DNA from 2 places in the Roseibium sp. AWQ4_290 genome. Region 1 is predicted to be linked to the other one. Evidence: predicted binding sites of a transcription regulator. Region 1 holds the regulator's gene; the other holds the start of a gene.
What was found. Region 1 encodes HrcA, which represses chaperone genes, less so after heat shock. Its sites were predicted from a motif close to GTTAGCACTCNCNNNNNGNGAGTGCTAAC; they were not measured.
Positions count from the first base shown of each region.

Region 1 (11,397 bases):
ATATCGATTGAAAAGCCGGGCCCGTCATCCAGAATAACGATCGACAGGGTGGTCTCGTCCCAGGTGGCGGTCACATCCACCCGTGATCTTGCGAAATCGACCGCATTCTCCACCAGATTGCCGAGCCCGTAGCGGATGGCGGCATTGCGGGTGCCGACCGGTTCTGCGCCCTCCCCGGTCCAGGTGGCATGAATGGCAACGCCAGTGCCCCGGTGCGGGTCGATCACATCCTCGAGCAGTTGTGACACCGGCATCCGCTGGTAGGTCCGGTCCTCTTCGCTGGACAGGCTGGTGAGCTGTTTCAGAATCTCCCGGCACCGTTCCGCCTGGGAGCGGATCAGGGCGACGTCTTCGCCCCTGGCGTCTCCGGTTTCGAACTCGCTGTCCAGCTCCTTCGCGGCGAGATAGATGGTGGCCAGCGGCGTGCCAAGCTCATGCGCGGCAGCGGTGGCCAGCCCGTCCAGGGCATTGAGATGCTGTTCCCGGGCCAGAACCAGTTCGGTGGCCGCCAGGGCATCGGCCAGCTGGCGGGCTTCTTCGGCCACCCGGAACGCATAGACCGCCATGAAACCGAGTGTCAGCACCAGGGCGATCCAGATCCCGGCGGAATATACCACCGGCAGGGCGAAATTCTCCGTATCTGGCCAGGGCAGCGGAAAGTGGAAGACCGCCAGAAAACTGGCGCTGGCCGTGGCCAGAACCCCCAGCATGACCGTATAGCGCGCCGACAGGCCTGTGGCGGAGACCATGACCGGGGCCATCAGGAGAAAGGCGAACGGATTGCCGAGGCCGCCGGTCAAAAACAGGAGCACGCTCATCTGGATAATGTCATAGGCCAGCTGCAGCGCGGCGGCCCGTTCCGACAGGCGCATGGCGGAGGGCCAGCGGATCTTCAAAAAGATGTTGAGCCAGGCGGACAGGGCGACCATGGCAAAGGCGGGGCCGGCGGGCAGGCCATAGCCCAGGCCGACATGCACCAGAAGAAGGGCTGCTGTTTGACCGCCCACCGCAAGCCAGCGCAGCCTGACCAGGGTGTCGAGCTTCAGCCGCCTGTGCGGCAGCGTGATCATCGACGCAGGTTGATCCGTCATGACCTTCTTTTGAAATGGAATCGGCTTGCTGGCAAGGTCATGGCCCTTGTGCCCGCCGTTGGTAGATGTTAGCCAGCCGCTAACACGGCTGTCCGGATCACGCGGGCCGGCGGCCAGCCGGAGGGATTTCAGTACTCTTCATTTCAGATCAGCACCGCGAAACGGAATGAAATACGATGACCGACACAAATGACGGCGGCGCACAGCCGCAGACGGAAGGTGCTGCTGCACCGGGCATGCATATCCTGGGTCAGTACATCAAGGATCTGTCGTTTGAAAACCCGAACGCGCCGCGCTCCCTCCAGCAGGGCGAAGTTCAGCCGAAGCTTGACATCAATGTGAATGTCGGCGCCCAGCAGATGGGTGAGGACCAGTTCGAGGTTGTTCTGACCCTGACGGCCAAGGCTGCCCGTCCCGACATGGTCATGTTCAATGTCGAGCTGGTCTATGCCGGTCTCTTCAAGATCACCGGTGTGCCGCAGGAGCACATGCATCCGTTTGTGATGATCGAATGCCCGCGCATGATCTTCCCCTTCGCCCGCAACATTCTGGCCGAAGCAACCCGCAATGGCAGCTTCCCGCCGCTGATGCTCGATCCGATCGACTTTGCCCAGCTCTACCGCCAGAACATGGCCCAGCAGGCTGGCGACCAGAAGCCGAACTGACGCGCACCAGGCGCATTCAGCTTCAAGGTTCAGCCTTTAGGTAGGCGCTCAAACCCCGTGCCGGTCTCCGGCGCGGGGTTTTGCATTGAAGACCAATTTCAACGGACAGGGACCCTCTGTGCGTCATTCTAGAGAGTGACGTGTAAGAATGTTCCCTGGCCATCCCCAGTCAATCCGATGAAACGGGATTGGCTCTATTGGGCTTCAAATTCTGGATCGACGGGAACCTGAAGCGTGGTCACCAGGGCGTTGGTCATGGAGGCGAGACCGATGATCTGCACCAGTTCGCCATGTTCCTCATCGCTCATGCCTTTCGCCCTGGCGGATGCGGTATGGGAATGCACACAGTAGCTGCAGCCATTGGCAGCCGACACGGCGATATAGATCATCTCGCGGGTTTTCGGGTCGAGCGCGCCGGGCGTGGCCATCACCGTCTTCACCTGTTCCCAGGTGCGTTTCAGGCCGGCAGGGTCATTGGCGAGCGCCCGCCAGACATTGTTGATGAAATCGGAGCCGCGGGTGTGCCGGATATCGTCAAAGACCGCTTTGACGTCCGGCAGGTCTTCTGCCTCCTGATCTGAAATCAGCCGCACCGTAGCCATGGCTATCCTCCTCGTGAGCTTGGTGGTGGGCTCAGGCCTCTTCCAGAAGCGCCGCCCAGCTTTTTGGCGCCTCCCCGTTCAGCGGGTTTTTGGGGGAGCGTTTGTAGCGGACCGTTTCCATCCGGAAGCTGCGCGCGTCGAACATCACCATGCGCCCGGTGAGCCCCTCGCCGGTTCCGGTGATCTCCTTGATCACCTCCATGGCTTGCATGGCGCCGAGGATCCCGGTCAAGGCCCCCAGAACTCCGGCCTCCGCGCAGCTTGGCAGCAGCCCGGCACGGGGTTTTTTCGGAAACAGGCACCGGTAGGTGGGGTTGGGGGCACCATCCGCACCGGTTTCAAAGGGCCTCAAGGTGGTGATGGAGCCGTCGAACTGGCCGACCGCCGCTGTCACCAGCGGCTTCTTGGCAAAGAAGCAGGCGTCAGAAACCAGATAGCGGGTGTCGAAATTGTCGGAGCCGTCCACAACCAGATCATAGCCGGACACAAGGGCGAGCGCATTGTGCCCGGCTATGCGGGTTGGATAGGGCGTGACCTGCACATTTGGGTTCAGCCGGGCGATGGCCTCTGCGGCACTGGCAACTTTCGGCTCGCCAAGCTGGTCGGTATCGTGAATGACTTGCCTCTGCAGATTGGACAGCGACACCGTGTCGTCATCAACAATGCCGAGGGTGCCAACTCCGGCGGCCGCCAGATATTGCAGGACCGGTGCCCCAAGGCCGCCAGCGCCAATCACCAGCACCTTGGCCGCTTTCAGTTTCTGCTGCCCGGCCCCGCCAATCTCATGCATGACGATGTGGCGGGCGTAGCGTTCAAGTTCTGCGGAGGAAAGCATCTGGGGTCCTGCGAAACGGAAGGGGGTTATTTCAAGATGCGGCTGACAAGGCGGGCCGTGTAGTCGACCATGGGAATGACCCGCGCATAATTCAGGCGCGTGGGGCCGATCACGCCGAGCACGCCGACAATGCGCTGGTTGCTGTCCCTGTAGGGCGAGACGACAAGGGACGAGCCGGACAGGGAAAAAAGATTGTTCTCAGAGCCGATGAAGATCCGCACCCCGTCGCCCTTTTCCGCAAGGCCGAGAAGCTGGATCAGATCCTTCTTGTTTTCCAGATCGTCAAAAAGAAGCCGGATGCGCTCCAGATCCTCTGCTGCGTCCAGGTCGGTCAGCAGGTTGGACCGGCCCCGCACGATCAGGGTGCCCGGGTCGGTGGCCGTGTCGCCGCTCCACACGGCCAGACCCGCATCAATTACCTTCTGGCTGAGCTGGTCGAGTTCGGCCTGGTCCGCATCGCGCACCCGCTCCAGCTCTGTACGGATGTCTGAAAGCGTCCGGCCCTGGATCTGGGCGTTGAGATAGTTGCTGGCTTCTACCAGGGCGGAAGACGGCAGGTTGGCCGGAAGGTCGACAACCCGGTTTTCCACGGACCCGTCTTCGCTCACCAGAATGACCAGCGCCTTTTGCGGTTCAATGCGCACGAATTCGACATGTTTCAGCCGGGTATCGGATTTGTGGGTCAGCACGACCCCCGCGCCCATGGACAGCCCCGAGAGCATCTGGCTGGCCTCTGTCAGCACCTGTTCGCTTGAGGTGGCTTCCTGGGAGGCGCGCACCTGAACGTCGATCTGGCGGCGCTCGTCTTCGGTCAGGTCGCCCACTTCCAGCAGGGCGTCGACAAAAAACCGCAGCCCGACCTCCGTCGGCAGCCGGCCTGCGCTGGTATGGGGCGAGTGCAGCAGGCCAAGATGTTCCAGATCGGACATCACATTGCGCACGGAAGCCGGCGACAGGGACATGGACAGGGAACGCGAGACATTGCGGGAGCCGACCGGCTCGCCGGTCTCCAGATAGCTTTCCACGATGGAGCGGAAAATCTCGCGGGATCTCTTGTCGAGGTCGCTGAGGCTCAAAGGGCGTTCTCCGTATGACTGACCATGTTTTGCACCGGGTTTTGGCGCTGATACCCAAGATATAGGCGCAAAATGGGTCCGGCGTGAAGCAGGCCCTTTACCTTGCACGAAAATGAGGTCTACAAGGCGCACGGGATTTGAAGGAAACAGCGGTGTTGCACTGGACTGTTCCGTTTCATGGCGAAAGTCGAAAGGAAGTTTCATGCGTCCGTCTAAACGCGCAGCTGACGAGCTCAGGGCTGTGACCCTTGAGCGGGGAGTATCCAAACATGCGGAAGGATCGTGCCTGGTCAAGTTCGGCGACACCCATGTCCTGTGCACCGCCAGCCTGGAAGAGCGGGTGCCGCCCTGGCTCCGCGGTCAGAACCGTGGTTGGGTGACGGCGGAATACGGCATGCTGCCGCGGGCAACCGGTGAGCGCATGCGCCGTGAGGCCAGCGCAGGCAAACAGTCCGGCCGGACCCAGGAAATCCAGCGTCTGATCGGCCGGTCCCTGCGGGCGGTTGTTGATCTGCAAGCGCTGGGCGAAGTGCAGATCTCCGTAGACTGCGATGTGATCCAGGCCGATGGTGGCACCCGGACGGCCGCCATTACCGGCGCCTGGGTGGCCTTGCGCGACTGCGTGGAATGGATGCGTTCCCGGGACATGGTGTCTGGTACGGTTCTCAAAGACCATATTGCCGCCATTTCCTGCGGCATTCATGAGGGCAGCCCGGTGCTGGATCTGGACTATGCGGAAGACAGCACGGCGGAAACGGACGCCAATTTCGTGATGACCGGATCGGGCGGCATTGTCGAAATTCAGGGCACGGCAGAGGGCGCGCCCTTCTCCGAGGACGAATTCAACCAGCTTCTGGGACTGGCCAAGGCAGGGATCACCCGTCTGGTCGATCTTCAGAAAATGGCCATTCTCTAAATCAGTGTGCCGGTCTCCCGCTGGTGAGGCCCGCCAAGAGGGGGCTGGCTTGACCAGGTTGAGCCGGCCCGGGAACATAGCATCATGAGCCACCGCAAACTCATCCCCGGCAAACTCGTTGTTGCCAGCCACAACAAGGGCAAGATCCGGGAAATCAATGAACTCCTGGGGCCATACGGGTTCGAGGTGGTCTCTGCCGGGGATCTGGACCTGCCGGAACCGGTTGAGGACGGGCTTACATTTGAGGACAATGCTGCGATCAAGGCTGAGGCGGCAGCAGAGGCGTCCGGCCTCCCTTCGCTCGCCGATGACAGCGGGTTCTGCGTTGAAGCGCTGAAGGGAGATCCGGGCATTTATTCCGCGCGTTGGGCGGGGCCGGACAAGGATTTTGCCATGGCCATGCGCACCATTGAGGAAAAGCTGCAGACGCTTGAAGGCGGCGCACCCGGCAACCGCAGGGGCTCCTTTGTAGCAGTGCTGTGCCTTGCCTGGCCCGATGGCCACAAGGAGTTTTTCCGGGGCGAGGTTGCAGGCGACCTTGTGTGGCCGCCGCGTGGCAGCCAGGGCTTTGGATATGATCCCATGTTCAGACCGGACGGGCATACGCGCACCTTTGGCGAAATGACGTCAGAGGAAAAACATGGCCTGGAAGCCGGAGCAGAGCCGCTGTCCCACCGCGCCCGTGCATTCACGGCCTTTGCTCGAGGCTGCCTGGAGGGGGCGACACGGTGACCGGTCAAGAGGCGGCAGAAGGCGGTTTCGGCGTTTATATCCACTGGCCGTTCTGCGCGGCCAAATGCCCGTATTGCGACTTCAATTCCCATGTCCGCCACCAGCCGGTCGACCAGGAGCGGTTCGCGGACGCTCTTGTCCGGGAAATGACCTATCTTGCCGGGCTGACGGGCCCAAAAACCGTCCAGTCCGTGTTTCTGGGTGGTGGGACCCCGTCGCTCATGGACCCGGCGACAGTGGAACGGGTGCTGGTGGCGGTCTCCGATTGCTGGAGCATGGACGAGAAGATCGAGATCACGCTGGAAGCCAATCCGACCTCTGTCGAGGCGACCCGCTTCAAGGGGTACCGGGCGGCCGGCGTGAACCGGGTTTCCCTCGGGGTGCAGTCCCTCCATGATCAGGATCTGAAGCTTCTGGGCCGCCTGCATGATGCAGCTACCGCGCGTGCGGCCATTGAAACCGCCCGGGCCACCTTCCCGCGCCTGTCCTTTGATCTGATCTATGCCCGGCCCGACCAGACTCTTGGCGCGTGGGAGGCGGAGCTGAAAGACGCTATTTCGCTCGCGGCCGATCACCTGTCCCTCTACCAGTTGACCATTGAGCCGGGAACGCCCTTCTTCGCGCTGCATCAGGCGGGCAAGCTGAAGACCCCGGAACCGGAACTGGGGGCCGATTTTTACGGGCTGACCCAGGATATTGCGGCAGAGGCGGGCTTGCCTGCCTATGAAGTGTCGAACCATGCCCGGCCCGGCGCCGAATGCAGGCACAATCTGGTCTATTGGCGCTATGGCGACTATGCCGGTGTGGGCCCGGGAGCCCATGGACGCCTGACGGTGGGGGCGAACCGGCTGGCAACATCCACGGAATCCCACCCGGAAACCTGGCTGGAAACGGTCGAAAACCATGGCCATGGGCTGGTGGAACAGGCGGGCCTGAATGAAGAGGAGCAGGGGGATGAATACCTGCTCATGGGCTTGCGCTTGACCGAAGGCATTGATCTGAAGCGCTATGAAGCGTTTGCGCACAGAGCCATTGATCCAATGCGATTGAAAGCGCTTCTGGAACACGGCATGGTGGAAGAAATCGGGGAAAACCGGGTCCGGGCGACGCCGGACGGATTTTTTGTGCTCGACGCGGTGGTCGCCGATCTGGCAGCCTGACCGTCGCGATTTGCCCATACGGCACATAAATCTACCAAGTTGATTTAAATACCCAATCTGCCTTTTGCGCTGCAAAGCGTTTCGGTGCCGAAGCAAGTTTGCCAATAGCACAGACCATTTACAGGTCTTGCAGCGTAGCAAATAGCAGTATTGCCGCAGGCTGCCTGCCTAGCTATTGTGCTGCAATGCAATAGATGGTGCCATAACAAGCGGGCCGCGACAAAAGATGTTCAATTTCATCAATGAGGCGCGCGGCTTCGCAAACAAAGGAGACGCGCCTTTGCCATTTTATCATCTGTACGAGCTGAACCATGCTGCCATGGCACCGCTGCGCGCGGTCGCCGACATGACCCGGCTCTGCTTTCAAAATCCGCTCAATCCCTGGACCCATACCAGCTATGGCCGCCAGGTGGCGGCTGGCTGCGAGGTGCTGGAACGCACGACCCGGCGCTACGGAAAACCCGAATTTGGCCTGCGCGAAACCACGGTGGGCGGTGTGCGGGTGCCCGTGCGCGAAGACATTGTCTGGAGCCGGCCCTTTTGCGATCTGATCCGTTTTGAGCGGGGCACCGCAACCCACCGCAACGATCCCAAGGTGCTGATCGTCGCGCCGATGTCCGGCCACTACGCGACCTTGCTGCGCGGAACGGTGGAAGCGCTGCTGCCCAACGCGGATGTCTACATCACCGACTGGATCGATGCGCGCATGGTACCGGTCCAGGACGGCAAGTTCGATCTGGACGACTATATCGACTACATCATTTCCATGCTCCATTTCCTGGGGCCGGATTCCCATGTGCTCGGCGTGTGCCAGCCGTCGGTTCCGGTTCTTGCGGCAACGGCGGTGATGGAAGCCCGGGAAGACCCATATGTCCCGGCGACCATGACGCTGATGGGTGGTCCGATCGATACCCGCGTTGCCCCGACAGCAGTGAATGATCTGGCAGTTTCCAAGGGCATCGACTGGTTCAAGAACAACGTCATCATGAAAGTGCCGTTCCCGCATCCGGGGTTCATGCGCGATGTCTATCCGGGCTTTTTGCAGCTGTCCGGTTTCATGAGCATGAATCTGGACCGCCATGTCACGGCGCATCGGGATTTCTTCCAGCATCTGGTCGCCGGAGACGGAGACAGTGCGGAAAAACACCGGGATTTTTATGATGAATATCTGGCCGTCATGGACCTGACGGCCGAATTCTACCTGCAGACTGTGGAATCCGTATTCATCGATCATTCCCTGCCCAAGGGCAAGATGGAGCATAACGGCACGCCGATCGATTGCACTCAGATCAAACGCACGGCGCTGCTGACGGTGGAAGGCGAGAAGGACGATATCACCGGCCGGGGCCAGACACGGGCGGCCCATGACCTGTGCACCAGCCTGCCGGACGACATGAAGGCCCATTACGAGCAGCCCAATGTGGGCCATTATGGCGTTTTCAACGGCTCCCGCTGGCGGTCAGAAATTGCTCCGCGTGTGATGGACTTCATCCGCAGTCACCGGCCGGGTGTCTCCCGGCGCCCTGCTGCAGCAAAGAAAACCTCTACCCAGGCAAAAGTGGTCGCAGCCGTCAAATCCGCCGCTAAAGCGGTGACGAAACCGGCCGCCAAATCCAAAACCGAAGCCAAGCCGGTGGCCAAGACCGGAACGGTCTCTGCCAGGAAACCTGCCAGGAAACCCGGGCCGCTGGCAGACATCCTGCTGGCCAAGCCCGATGGGGCGGCGGACGACCTGAAAGCGATCAGCGGTGTCGGGCCGAAGCTGGAAACGGCTTTGAATGAGGCCGGTATTTTCCATTACTGGCAGATTGCCGGGCTCACCGGCGACCAAATCGAGGCGCTGGACAGCAAACTCGACTTCCGGGGCCGCATTGCGCGGGACAACTGGATCGAGCAGGCCCGCCAGCTCTCGGAAGCTGTCAGTTGACAAGAGATGGATCGGGCACCGGGGCCGGGGCGATGCCGGACGGTGCCCGCAACCGGGGTGTTGCACGGTCAAAAGCTGGTTTGACCCTGTCCCGCGCAGGCAAATGAATTTTTCTTCATTTTCTTTTCGTTGAATTCCTGCGCCGGTTCTACTTTCCGAAGCGGCGGATTCCGTAAACAAAGCCAAAGAGTTGTCATTCCTTTAGACAATGCGCTTTCTGGGGCGCGTGTCTAGTCTACCGATGCGACGCGCATCACAAATCCTTGAAGCGGCGGCGGGCAATGCCCACCTTTTTGGGGTGGATGTCTTTAATGGATAGGACGATGACGACGACCAAAAGTTGCATGATCAAACCTGCCTGGACGCCTGCGACCATCGGCCTGATGGTGCTGGGGTTCGTGGTGTTCTGGCCGCTTGGCCTCGCCATGCTCGCCTATATCTTGTGGGGTGACCGGTTCGAGGCCATGGCCCGCGATGCAAGAGATCACTGGCGGGGCAGCCCGCTGAAGGGAGCTTTCGACCAGATGTCAAACACACCTGCCTATGCACGGACCGGAAACGTGGCATTCGACGATTACCGTGAGCGTGAGCTGAAACGACTGGAAGAAGAGCGCGCGAAGCTGGACGCGATGCGGGCGGATTTCGACGAATTTCTGCGGGAGTTGCACCGGGCCCGCGACCAGGAAGAATTCGACCGCTTCATGGCCAAACGGGGCCGTTCAACTGGCGGCGAGGCGCCCGCCTCCTGAAACGGATTGTCCTGGACCCGTCTGCGGACGGCCTGACCGAAGGCGGCGCCCAAAGCGCCGCTTTCGTCATTTTCATTCCTTAAAAATAGTGTTTGGGCTCCCGATCCCGGAGCGCCATGTTCCTGTGGGGAAACCGGTTTGTCTTTTGCGTTAACGTTTCTGATGTCAGGCAGCGAAAGGCAAAACCCATGAAACGCGATTTGCTTTAAACTCCCTGCAAGTGATTCGACCGGACCCCTGACCATGCGCCTGCGCCGCACGCCTTCCAAGCTGCCGGACCATATCGAGATTGAAACGGAGACGGCGGCTGTGCGCATCCGTCTGCGGGCCAATCCCAGAGCACAGCGCTATCTGCTCCGTCTGCCGGCAGACCGGTCCGGCCCCGTTCTAACGGTGCCCAAGGGTGGCGATCTCTCCCGCGCCGAACGGTTTGCCCGCCAGCATATCGACTGGCTGATCGACCGGCTGCAGGACCGGCCGGACCATGTGGCGTTCCGCGCCGGGGACATCGTTCCTCTGCGCGGGCAAGAGCATGTCATCGTTCCAACCGGCACACTGCGCGGGCTGGTCACGGTGGGCCGGGCGGAAGACGGAATGCCGGCCCTGCTGGTGCCCGGCGCAGACGATCATATTCCGCGCAAGGCGATATCCTGGCTGAAGGAAGAGGCGCGGCGGGACTTGACGGAGCGGGCCCATCATCACGCCAGGGTCCTGGGCAAGAAAATCGCCGCCATTAGCATCCGCGACACCAAAAGCCGCTGGGGCTCCTGTGCCTCCAATGGCAGGCTATCCTTTTCCTGGCGCCTGATCCTGGCCCCGCCCGATATTCTGGACTATGTGGCCGCCCATGAGGTTGCCCATTTGCAGGAAATGAACCATTCAAGCCGGTTCTGGCGCCTGTGCGAACATCTTGCGCCGCAAACCCCGCGGGCCCGCGTCTGGCTTAAGGAAAACGGTCTTCACCTGCACGGCTACGGCTAATACCACATGCCAAAACCCGGTCGGATGGGTCCTTGTCAAGTGAGTTTGGATCCACGGGCCTAGCCTACTGAGTTCGCAGGTCACCGGCTTTTATAACGCGCGACAGGGGGGCGCTACCCGCCGCCGAAAATATTGCGCAGGAGATTGAGCGGGCCGCGCCGTTCGCCATCGCCGCCTTCGCCGCCAATTGGAGCGGGTGGGATTGGCGCACTGCCGGAACTGACAGTGGCTGGCCGCTGGGTCCGGGGTTTGCGCGGCGCGGCAATCGTGGCCGGAAGGTTTGGAACGCCGGGTAGATCGGCCACCGGCAGGCCTTTGTGATCCGAATCCATCACGGCTTTCCAGGTGGCAGCTGGCAGGCTGCCGCCGGTTGCCTTGCGGGTCGGCGAATTGTCGTCATTGCCGAACCAGACCGCTGTGGTCAGATTGCCCGTATAGCCGATGAACCAGGCATCGCGGAAATCCTGTGTGGTGCCGGTCTTGCCGCCTGCTGGCCGCCCGCTGTCAAGACGGGCCTTGTGGCCCGTACCGGTGAGCAGGGTTTCGGCCATCATCCGGTTCATGTCCGCGACTTGCTGGCGCTGGATCACCCGGCCCCGGCCGTCGCCGGATCTGGAATAAAGGGTTTTGCCGTCAACGGTGCGGATCCGGCGGATGATATGC
Region 1 is NZ_JBSWYG010000013.1:93,250-104,646, reverse strand. Features, by position in the region: gene ACXAH0_RS14575 (ActS/PrrB/RegB family redox-sensitive histidine kinase) at 1-1,091, opposite strand, end outside; gene secB (protein-export chaperone SecB) at 1,268-1,756, shown strand; gene ACXAH0_RS14565 (carboxymuconolactone decarboxylase family protein) at 1,951-2,358, opposite strand; gene ACXAH0_RS14560 (HesA/MoeB/ThiF family protein) at 2,390-3,193, opposite strand; gene hrcA (heat-inducible transcriptional repressor HrcA) at 3,220-4,269, opposite strand; gene rph (ribonuclease PH) at 4,472-5,185, shown strand; gene rdgB (RdgB/HAM1 family non-canonical purine NTP pyrophosphatase) at 5,270-5,917, shown strand; gene hemW (radical SAM family heme chaperone HemW) at 5,914-7,077, shown strand; gene phaZ (polyhydroxyalkanoate depolymerase) at 7,397-9,004, shown strand; gene ACXAH0_RS14530 (DUF2852 domain-containing protein) at 9,328-9,753, shown strand; gene ACXAH0_RS14525 (M48 family metallopeptidase) at 9,997-10,734, shown strand; gene ACXAH0_RS14520 (transglycosylase domain-containing protein) at 10,848-11,397, opposite strand, start outside.

Region 2 (11,397 bases), on a different contig from region 1:
ACGACCCCGCATCATAGGCTCAGGAGAGTGGCCGCCGGAATTACGCTATGTATTACACCTATTTCTACGATAATTGCAGATCAAACAATTGATTCAACGGACCGCAAAGAGTTCAAACCGGCCTTGCGGCGGCGCCAGTTCCGACCTCGGCGAGTGACTGCTTGACCCAAACCAGCCCTGCAGTCGTTAGAGCCGATTGAAGCGAAAGTCTGCTACCTGCGGGTTTTGTTGAAAAAGTCTGGTTTGCAGGTCAGTTCGGCTTACTCTTTTTCTAGAAACCCGAATTTTGGTTAGGGGCTGGGGCCGGGAGACTGCACTTTTCTTTAAGCATTCGAGCTTTGGGCTTCTTGAAAGTCCATGCCGTCCCCTGTGCCGCACAGCGGCACAAACTGAAAATGATGGCGGCAAATGCAAAAAGGGCGGTCCAAAGACCGCCCTTTCAAAGGAATTGTAAATGTCGGGCTTCTTAGAAGCCCATGCCGCCACTGACCCCGCCGTAGCGGGGTCAGCATGAAAGCTGATGGTCGGCTTTATGGGCTTCTTAGAAGCCCATGCCGCCCATGCCGCCCATGTCGCCGCCCGGCATGGCAGGAGCAGCTTCTTTCTTCGGCAGCTCGGCAACCATGGCTTCGGTGGTGATCAGCAGGCCTGCAACGGAAGCTGCGTCCTGAAGAGCCGTGCGCACAACCTTGGTCGGGTCGATGATGCCGGCTTCGATCATGTTGACGAACTCTTCGCTCTGGGCGTTGAAACCGAACGTGTCGTCGTTGTTTTCCTGGATCTTGCCAACAACGATGGAGCCTTCGACACCAGCGTTTTCAGCGATCTGACGGATCGGAGCTTCCAGAGCGCGCAGGACGATCTTGATGCCGGCAGCGATGTCGGAATTGTCGGAGGTCAGAGCTTCGACAGCCTTCTTCGCCCGCAGCAGAGCCGTGCCGCCACCCGGAACGATGCCTTCTTCAACGGCAGCGCGGGTTGCGTTCAGAGCATCGTCAACGCGGTCTTTTTTCTCTTTCACTTCGATTTCGGTTGCACCGCCAACGCGGATGACAGCCACACCGCCAGCAAGCTTGGCCAGGCGCTCCTGAAGCTTCTCACGGTCGTAATCGGAAGTGGTTTCTTCGATCTGGGCCTTGATCTGGCCAACGCGGCCGTCAATGTCTTCCTTGGCACCGGCACCATCAACGATGGTGGTGGTTTCCTTGGTGATCGCGACTTTCTCAGCGGTGCCGAGCATGTCGAGGGAGACATTTTCCAGCTTGATGCCGAGATCTTCGGAGATCACGGTGCCGCCGGTCAGGATGGCAATGTCTTCCAGCATGGCCTTGCGGCGGTCGCCGAAGCCCGGAGCCTTGACAGCAGCAATTTTCAGGCCGCCGCGCAGCTTGTTGACAACGAGGGTTGCCAGAGCTTCGCCTTCAACATCTTCAGCGATGATGAGGAGCGGGCGGGAAGACTGAACAACAGCTTCCAGAATCGGCAGCATGGCCTGCAGGTTGGAGAGTTTTTTCTCGTGCAGCAGGATGTACGGCTTTTCCAGGTCGGCCAGCATCTTGTCGGCATTGGTGACGAAGTAAGGAGACAGGTAGCCGCGGTCGAACTGCATGCCTTCAACGACTTCGAGCTCGGTTTCCAGGGACTTGGCTTCTTCGACAGTGATCACGCCTTCGTTGCCGACTTTCTGCATGGCTTCGGCAATATCCGCGCCAACCTGCTCGTCGCCGTTTGCGGAGATCGTGCCGACCTGAGCCACTTCTTCGGAAGTGGTGATGGTCTTGGAAGCAGCTTCCAGGGACTTCACAGCTTCAACAGCAGCGAGGTCAACGCCGCGCTTCAGGTCCATCGGGTTCATGCCGGCAGCAACAGCCTTGGCGCCTTCCTTGACAATGGCCTGGGCCAGAACGGTTGCGGTCGTGGTGCCGTCACCAGCAATGTCGTTGGTCTTGGAAGCCACTTCGCGCACCATCTGGGCGCCCATGTTTTCGAACTTGTCTTCCAGTTCGATTTCCTTGGCAACGGACACACCATCCTTGGTGATGCGCGGTGCGCCGAACGCCTTGTCGAGAACGACGTTGCGGCCTTTCGGGCCGAGGGTGACTTTCACAGCGTTTGCGAGCGTGTCCACGCCTTTGAGCATGCGCTCACGGGCGTCGGAGGAGAATTTTACTTCTTTAGCAGACATAGGGTCGTCTCACTTGAATGTTGAATGGAGAGAGATCAGAAGCGGTTCGCTGAACTTAAGCGATCACGCCCATGATGTCGGATTCCTTCATGATCAGCAGGTCTTCACCATCGATCTTGACTTCGGTGCCGGACCATTTGCCGAACAGAACGCGGTCACCTGCCTGAACGTCGAGGGCAACGATTTCGCCGTTGTCCTTGCGGGCGCCGGTGCCGACAGCGATGATTTCGCCTTCCTGCGGCTTTTCCTTAGCGGTGTCCGGAATGATGATGCCGCCGGCCGTTTTCTCTTCAGAGTCTACCCGGCGAACGACGACGCGGTCGTGAAGTGGACGAAATGCCATTAGACTGTTTCCTCTCATGAGCGCGCCCCACGCAATTTGGCAGCGCGCGAGACATGATTTTTGGGTTACATAACGCAGGGGCCTTCAGGCTCCTGTGGCGCAGTAGCACTCCCTCAAGGCGAGTGCTAGCAGCGCCATGGATTTATGCAGCAGGACCCGGATTGTCAATGGTTTGAGAGGAAATTTTCCGCCCGCTGCCGCCGTTGCCGGGACCCGGACCTCTGACATGGTTAACCGGCTTCAGATCGTGGGGCTTTTGCGTCCGGGAAACCGGTTGCGGCCTGCGGTCTGGAGCAACTCGCGTTTCCTGGAATTTGCCTTTCGCTGCCTGACATCAAAGATGGCATAGCGTATCTATTCCATATCAACGCACACGCCCTAATTGGGGGCCGTGATTGTGAAGGGCAAGGTGAAAGTTGCTGTCTTGCCGTTCACTTCGTCGGAAAACCGTGTTTCCAGCTGATAAGTGCCTTCGCGAAGACCGCTGAACTGAAACGACAGACTGGCTGCAAGCTCACGCTGCCGCGACCGGCCTTTGCCGGCAAAGACGGCGAAACCGTCCTGCTGGGTCAGAACCTGCCCGGTCAGGTTCAGCAGCTTGTAGCTGGCGGTAAGCTCATAGGCATAAAGGCCCTCAGCCTCGCGGAAGCCATAGCCAACCGGCTCGGCATAGATGAACAGAACATCGCCTGCCCTGAACTCAGTCTCGGCGCGCGGCGTGTACTGTCCGTATGCGGCCCCGGCCGTCTCAGCGAACGTGGCGGCCGTAAAGGCCAGGCCATTGGCGTCCCAGGCAGCATCGAATGCGGCCAGGGCAGACGTGTACGGTGAGGAGGGTGTGGCCTTAGGATCAGCCGGCGCCGGAGCTGAGGAGAGGCCGGTAAATCCCAAAGTCATGCAAAGAAGCGTGGCGGCGCCCCGCCGGGAAAAACGTCGTCCTGTCACCATCTATTACGTCCCCGCGCGCCCTAAAGTCTTGTCGTTGCTTGGCGATTTTGCCGATATAGACCGACTTTCGCCGGGTGACAAGAAAATGCGTGCAATGCGGTAAACTTAGGCCGGTTTAAAGACTGCGGGCCGTCCAGGACTGGCGTTTGCGATAGATTGTCGACGGGCTGATCTCCAAAGCCGCTGCCGCCATGGCAATGTTGCCGTCAAAAGCGTCCAGCGCGTCTTCGATGATCCGGCGTTCCTGGGCCCAGAGCGGCTCAATTGCGCCGAAGGGGCGGCTGGGAGCACTGATCCTGGACCGTTCGCGCGACAGGTCTATCACCGCGTTGGGGCGGCCGGACTGATCCCGGATGACCATGGGCAGCATGTCGTAGGTGACAGCCGCACCGTCATTCATGACCACGATCTGACGGATGGTGTTTTCAAGCTGGCGGACATTGCCCGGCCAGCCATACGCGACAATCCGGGTCTCCGCATCCGCATCGAAGCCCTTGAAGCCCCGGCGCTCCTCCCCGGAATAACGTTCCAGAAAGGCTTCGGCGAGGGGCAGGATGTCGTCGCGGCGCTCACGCAGGGGAGGCAGATGAACAGGCAGAACATGCAGCCGGTAATAAAGGTCCTCGCGGAACCGGCCTGCTGAAATTTCCTCGATCGGGTTGCGGTTGGTGGCGCAGATGATCCGCGCGTCGACCTTCCGCGACTGGGTGTCGCCGAGCCTCTGGAACGTGCCGGTCTGCAGAAACCGCAGCAGCTTGCTTTGCAACAGCGTGTCCATTTCGCCGATTTCGTCCAAAAACAGCGTGCCGCCATCGGCCTGTTCCGCGGCGCCGGCCCGGCTTTCGCTCGCCCCGGTAAAGGCACCGCGCATATAGCCGAAAATCTCGCTTTCGATGAGGTCCCGGGGAATGGCCGCGCAATTCAGCGTCACGAACCGGTTGGGCTGGCGCTCAGAGAGATCGTGAATGGCGTTGGCGCACAACTCCTTGCCGGTGCCCGATTCCCCGGTGATGAACACAGGGGCCTGCGACGGGGCCATACGCTGGATCTGATCCTGGATCTCGAGCATTTTCAGCGAGGTCCCGATCATCCGGCCGAGGCCGCCGGCCTCGGGCGCAGACCGTTCGGTCCGCTTCAGGGGGGCAGTTCGTTCAACCGGCTGCGGCACAGGCTGAGCCTGGTTCACGTCGGGCCGGGCTGGGGGAGCCGCCGGGCGGCGCTGCTGCAGCTGAAACGTGATCTTGCTGGCAAGAGCGTCGAGGGAAAAGGGTTTGGTCAGGAAGTCATGGGCGCCTGCGCGCATGGCGCTGACAGCCCGGGAGACGGAGCCAGAGGCCGACACCGCGATGATGACTGCTTTCGGGCAGCGCACCGCGTAGGCTTCCAAGGCTTCGTCACCGCCGATTGTTTCCAGGTCTATGATGAGAATGTCGGTCGACTTGTCGGCCAGATCCTGAAGGCAGGAGGCAGAATCCGTATAAAGGATCGGGTCGGCACAGGAGGCGGACATTTTCGCGCACACGGCAGAAGTGCGGGCGGCCTCGGAGGCCGATGCGTCCAATACGCGTACAATCACAGGCAAAGTCTTGCCCTCATTACTCCCCATTGCTGGGTAACTCCCATCGCTAGATCCGGGTCTTCCATAATCGAAAGATTCGTCAGTCTGATAATTCTCCGAACAGGGTAAACAAAGCGTTGTCAGATGACGCATTTTGCAGTTTTTGCCGAGAAAACCAGCGGCTGTAACAATTTAAAATGCAAACGAGAGAATCAATCCTAGGGTGAGGCCTGCGAAAAAGCAACCAATTGATAACGCTGCGGCAAATTTGAGCGAGACGTTTTTCGGCGTCAAAGCCGTGCCGGAGAGGGCAGGGGCTGTTTGGCCGGTCAGGGCTGGGGCGGAACTTTTGACGGGCTCAGCCTTGGGGGCGGGGATGTCCTGCGGCACCGGTATGCGCATGTCGTCGCCCGCCTTTGTGTTGCCTGTCAGGGGTGGGCGCGGTTCATCTGCGGGTGCAGGTCCAGGCTGGTCCCGGGCTGGGGCTTGCGCTGGCGCGATGCTGAATCTGGGGGCATAGCTGCCCTTGGGAATGGTGATCCGGACAGATTCCTGAGTGCCGGTGCCGGCATAGTATCCGGACAGGCGGCGGCGCAGGCGGGCTGCCTCCACCCGCACGATTGGATCGGTCACAGGATTGAAATCGTCGTCCCGGCCGAGAGCCTCGGTGGCAATCGTGTATCCCTTGATCTTCTCGAGCCTGTTCTCCAATGCGGCGGTCACCACGAATTTGAGAAAAGCGCGCAGTTGCGGAGCGGACTGAAATTCCGGGCTCGCAAGGGTTTTGGTGAGAGCGGCCCGTATCAGATCCTCAGACACTTTCAAAGAAGAGGGGTGAGCGTCAGCGGGGCTGGCCGGAGTGTTTGTGGCCGCTGACAGCTGGGGGGCGTCTTCCGCTGCTGGTGTGGCGGACGCGGGGGCTTTTCTCGCAGCAGTTTGCAGAGACGCAGAGCCTCTTGATTTCGCGACGGGATACATTCCAGTTCCCTTTCGGTAACCGGTTCTTACGCTCCACGACAAGTTGCCCTAACGTCATGTTAGCGCTCCGGCTTCCAATTGCAAATTGTTAAAATACGTATCGCCTCCCCTGCTGGCATTGGAAGTGTCCGGCAAAGCAGGGCGGCGAACTGGCCTGGAACCGAAAAAACTGCGGCTTTGGAGATGCATAGTCGGGGACAAGTCCCGGAATCCACGTTTGAATGCGGCTTGCGGATTCGGAGGTCACTGGTTCTTAAGGCATGATTAACCAGTCAATTGTGATTCGGGTCGGAACTTTCAAATACCATGGGCCGGACAGGGACCATCTTTGTAGCAATCTGCATGGCGATTATCGCGCTGTCTTCGGCGACCGTGATGATTTTTCAGTTCGGCCGTCCGTTTGGCGAGGCGGTGTCCCTGTCGCTTGCGCTGATGTGCACCATGATCCTCGTTCACTTGTTGGTCGGGCGGGCCCGGGACCGTGGGGCTGTCAGTGAAGCGGTGGACCGCCTCGAAGAACGCATGGCAGACCTCGATGAAGATGTCGGCAATCTGGAAGGCCGTTTGACCGGCATGGAACACTCCGTGCCCCGGCGCACGCGGGCGGAGATTGATCCGATCTTTGCCGAAGTCGAGGTTTTGGGAACGCTGGTCAAGCAGATGGCAGAAGCCATGTCGGACCTGGAAACCCGGATGGAAGACCAGCAGGCGCTGGCGCCACCTCCCCAGATGCAGAACTTGCCCCACTACCGGCAGGATGCGCCACCGCTTCAGGTGCAGGCCCCCGCAGCGCAGCCCGGATTCGCATCACCGCCCTTTTCGCATCCGCAAGCCCGTCCTGTGCCCGTTCCGCAGACCGCGCCGCCGGCGCACCAGCCCCAACCGCAGCCTCAGGCTTACAATGCCCCTCAGACTGCGCCTTCTCCTGTTCAGGGCCGGGCTGTGCAAGGAGGCCGGGACGACTGGGACCGCCGCTATGGAGGGCAGGCCGAACCGCAGCCCATGCCGCCTGAAACACCCGTTGAGGCGGCTTATGCTCCTGGTGCCGGCTATGATGCAGACCCTGCTGCCGATCCCGGTGCACTAGCATCCGCACCCTTTGGCCAGCAGGATCAGGCGGCGGATGATTTGCCGCATGTGACGCCGGCTCCGGTTCAGCCGGAGCGGCCGAAGCCGAATATGGCCATGCGTGAGCTGATCACCTCCGCGCTGAACGCCAACCGGGTGGAATTGCACTTGCAGCCCATCGTGACCCTGCCACAGCGCCAGGTGAAATATTATGAAGCGTTCACCCGTCTGCGCGACGCCAATGGCAATGGGGTGGAGGCGAAGACTTTCCTGCCCGAAGCCGTTCTGTCCGGCCAGATTGCCCGGATCGACAACCTGTTGCTGTTCCGCTCCATTCAGGTGATCCGCCGCCTGACATCCCGCAACCGGAATGCGGTTCTGTTCTGCAATATTTCATCGGTGTCGCTGGTGGATGAAGCGTTTTTCCCGGGGTTCCTGGAGTTTGTGAAGTCCAACCGCAATTTTGCAGATGTGCTCGTCTTTGAGTTTTCGCAAAGCGATGTGGCGGATATGGGAGCGATGGAACTGGAAAGCCTGAGTGCGCTCTATGATCTCGGCTTCCGCTTCTCCATCGACCGGATTTCCGACATGAAGATGGACTTCAACTCCCTCGCGGGCCGGGGCTTCAAATATGGCAAGCTGCATGCCGACTATCTGATCGGCCGCCGTGAAGCCATTCACGGTCATATCCACCCGTCCGACTTCGGCGATTTGCTGCACCGCTACGGCATGGAGCTGATCACCGATCATGTGGAGACGGAGTCCCAGGTGCTTGAGCTGCTCGACTACGATATCCGGCTCGCGCAGGGCAACCTGTTTTCGCCGCCGCGCCCGGTCCGGGCGGAGGTGTTGCAGGGAACGCCGGCCCCCGGTTCCAGAAAGACGGCCGCTGGCTGATCCCAGCCAGACGGATTTTTCCGCCGCATCTATGTTCTGAACCGTCCTGGACCCCCGAGCCTGATCAGCCGTCCTGCTTCTGTCCGACCGTCACGATGGTCGGCGGGGCACCGGCCAGCAAGCGCCGGGCAACGCGCTGGACGTCTTCCAGGGTGACTGCTTCGATTTCCCGGTTGCGCCGGTCAAAATAATCGATACCCAGTCCGGCATTTTGCAGGGCAACCAGTTGGCGGGCAATCTTTCCGGATGTGTCAAACCGCAGCGCATAGGAGCCGGTGATGTACCGTTTCGCCGCATTGACCTCTTCTGCACTCGGCCCGTCCGTTGCCATGCGCCGGATCTGCTCCAGCATCACATCAACAGTTTCCCCCGCCCGGTCGGTGCGGGTGGCCGCTGAACCAAGCAGAAGCCCAGTGTGGCGGTAAGGCGACAGGGAGGTGCTTGCCCCGTAGGAAAGGCCGCGCTCTTCCCGCACTTCCTGATACATCCAGGAGGTGAAGGTGCCGCCCCCTAGTATGTGGTTCATCACATAGGCGGCCTGAAAATCCGGATCATCCCGTTTGACCCCGGGCAGACCCATCAAAATCGTTGTCTGGGGCACATCCAGCTCCCGGTGGAGCGTTGCCCCTGATGCGGGTGCCAGCTCGGGCACGGAGGCCTTTTCGGACGTCTCGGGAAGACCGGCAAAGACATCGTCCAGCACCTGGGCAAGACGCTTTGCGTCAATGGCACCGACCACGCCCACATTCAGGCCGCTGCGGGTCAGAAGTCGTTTGTGTTGCTGTTTCAGGTCGTCCCGTGTCAGGGTTTTGAGGGTGTCCTGTGTGCCTGCTGTCCGGCGGGAATAGGGATGGTTCTCAAACATGGCTTCGGCCAGGGTGCGCCCGGCAATCGCATCCGGGTCGGTTTCGGCACGTTTGGCCTGGGCGACAAGCCGTGTCTTCATGCGCTCCACGGGGGTGTCGTCGAAACGCGGTTCATTTACGGCCAGGGCGAGCAGGCCGGCCGCTTCGTCGAGCGTGGGGCTCAAGGTTCTCAGGCTGCCGTAAAACCGGTCTTTGCCGGTGTTGAACCCGATGCTAATGGCCAGCTCTTCCATCCGGCCCTGAAACGCCTCTGAAGACAGATCACCGGCTCCCTCATCCAGCGATGCGGCCAGAAGACGGGTGAGGCCGCCCTTGCCGTCCGGGTCCTGTGTCGCACCACCGTCAAAGGCAAAATTCATGGCGATGATGGGAACCGTGTGGTCTTCCACCAGCCAGGCCTCGATGCCCTTCGGGCTGATGACCCGTTGCACCTCGACCGCTTGGGCACTGCGGATCAAGACCGCAAGGGTGGCCACCATGAAGGCGGAGCTTACAAGGACCGTGCGCAGGGAAACAGCAAAATGGGGCATGGTCAGGATTTGTCCTTGGCAGGAGAGGGGCTTTTGGGGGTGGTTTCTGCAGCTTCGGAAGACTCCCGGCGCAATTCGCCGGTCACGGGCAGCCCCGCAAGATAGGTGCGTGCCGCGTCCAGAACATCTTCAGGCGTCACGGCGCTCACCTGTGCGGGCCATGTCTGGACGTTCTTGATGGTCTGTCCGGTGGCCAGCGCACCGCCAAAGAGCCGGGCAAGGCTGGACTGGCTGTCCTGGGCATAGATCGCACTTGCGACCATGCTGTTGCGGGCCCGGTCGACTTCCTCTTGGGTGACGCCGTCCTGGAGCAGGGCGCGGATCTCTTGGGCAATCAGCTCTTCCATCTCCTTTAGGCTGTGGCCGGGGCGGGGCGCGGCATAGACGCCGAACCGGCCCGCATCCAGCGCCTGGCTCTGGTAATAGGCCCCGGCGCCCAACGCGGCCTTGCGCTCCAGCACAAGCGATTTGTAGAGTCGGCTCGAGGGACCTTCCCCCAGAATATAGGCGAGGATGTCCAGCGCTTCAGGTGTCCGGCCGGTTCCGGTGGTCTGGCTCGGCACAATCCAGGTCTGGGACACGGATTCCTGTCGAACCCGCGCATCGGAGACGACGACCCGCCGCTCCCCGGACAAGGGCGGCTCTGCGGGGCGGACCCGGGGGCCGGGATCCGCACGCCGGGCGATCTGGCCATAAGTCCGTTCTGCAAGTTTGCGGATTTCGGCCACATCGACATCACCGGCTATCACCACCACAGCGTTGTTGGGCGTGTAGAACCGGTCATAGAAGGCAAGGGCCGTTTCCTTGTTCAGTGCTTCGATTTCGCTTTGCCAGCCAATCACCGGCGATCCATAGGGGTGGTTGACGAAGGTGACCGCGTTCAGCGCCTCGCGCAGCCGGGACCCCGGCTCGCTGTCAACGCGGCTGCGCCGCTCTTCCAGAACCACAAGCCGTTCCGGGTCGACAACCGCGTCACTCAGAACAAGGTTCTGCATCCGGTCTGCTTCAAGTTCCATCATCAGAGGCAGATGCTCCTTGGCGACTTTCTGGAAATAGGCGGTGTAGTCCAGGCTCGTGAAAGCGTTTTCCTGACCGCCCCGTTGGGCGATGACACGGGAGAAGTGGTCTCCAGGATGTGTGGACGTGCCCTTGAACATCAAGTGTTCCAGAAAATGGGCAACGCCGGACTGACCCTCCGGTTCGTCGGCGGACCCGGCCTTGTACCAGATCATATGGGTCACGACAGGGGCGCGGCGGTCCGGAATGACCACCACCTGCAGGCCGTTTTCAAGCGTGAAACTCCCAAGATTGGGAGCGATGACAATGTCATCGGCCGACAAAGTCCCGGCCCGGGCATAAGGGATTGGCACCACTGCCGTTGACCCGAGAAGAAGGAGCGGAAGCAGGAGACTTCGGATGGGGTGTTTCCAAAAGAGGCCACGTCCTTGATGTGTCTTCGCGGGGGCAGGGGTCAAGCGCGTCTCCCATTCTTTGTCATAAAATAAAAAACCTCCGGACTAATCCTTCCATATAGGAGGGTTGGTCCGAAGGTCCCATTACAAAAATGTCATCGCTGCCCGCCCGGCGCACGGATCAGGCGGATCGGGATCAGTTACAATATTGTGACTGGCCTTCCAGGCACCGCGGATCCAGCGGCTTGCTTGTGTAGGGGTCGACGTTGCCCGGCTTTTTGTCTTTCGACTTGGCCACGACCTCCGGCATCGGCGCATCCGGTGATGGTGTACTGTAACTGGCCGGGGGCTCGGTCAGGTAGCGGCGGGTGGCAAGACCATTATTGGCAGCGCCAACCTGCTGCGCCTTGATCTTCTGTAGCCGTTCCCATTCGGCGCGCTGTTCTTCCCGGGTCAGCAAGTCACCCTCGGCCACATCGTTCTCACGCCGCTCGGCGTCTAGGTCGCGGGTCTGTTGTCCGGTCACGCCAGTGATCTTGAAACCGCGCATCTGCTCCGGTGTCAGGGGGGCCTTGTTGAGCCCGCCGGTATCAGCGTAGATTTCCTTCAGCT
Region 2 is NZ_JBSWYG010000014.1:168,066-179,462, reverse strand. Features, by position in the region: gene groL (chaperonin GroEL) at 542-2,185, opposite strand; gene groES (co-chaperone GroES) at 2,241-2,528, opposite strand; gene ACXAH0_RS15720 (hypothetical protein) at 2,907-3,476, opposite strand; gene ACXAH0_RS15715 (sigma-54-dependent transcriptional regulator) at 3,592-5,082, opposite strand; gene ACXAH0_RS15710 (hypothetical protein) at 5,227-6,012, opposite strand; gene ACXAH0_RS15705 (EAL domain-containing protein) at 6,355-7,977, shown strand; gene ACXAH0_RS15700 (M16 family metallopeptidase) at 8,042-9,373, opposite strand; gene ACXAH0_RS15695 (M16 family metallopeptidase) at 9,376-10,746, opposite strand; gene ACXAH0_RS15690 (hypothetical protein) at 10,982-11,397, opposite strand, start outside.
Region 2: the regulator HrcA is predicted to act here: its motif matches at 2,630-2,658, upstream of groES (co-chaperone GroES).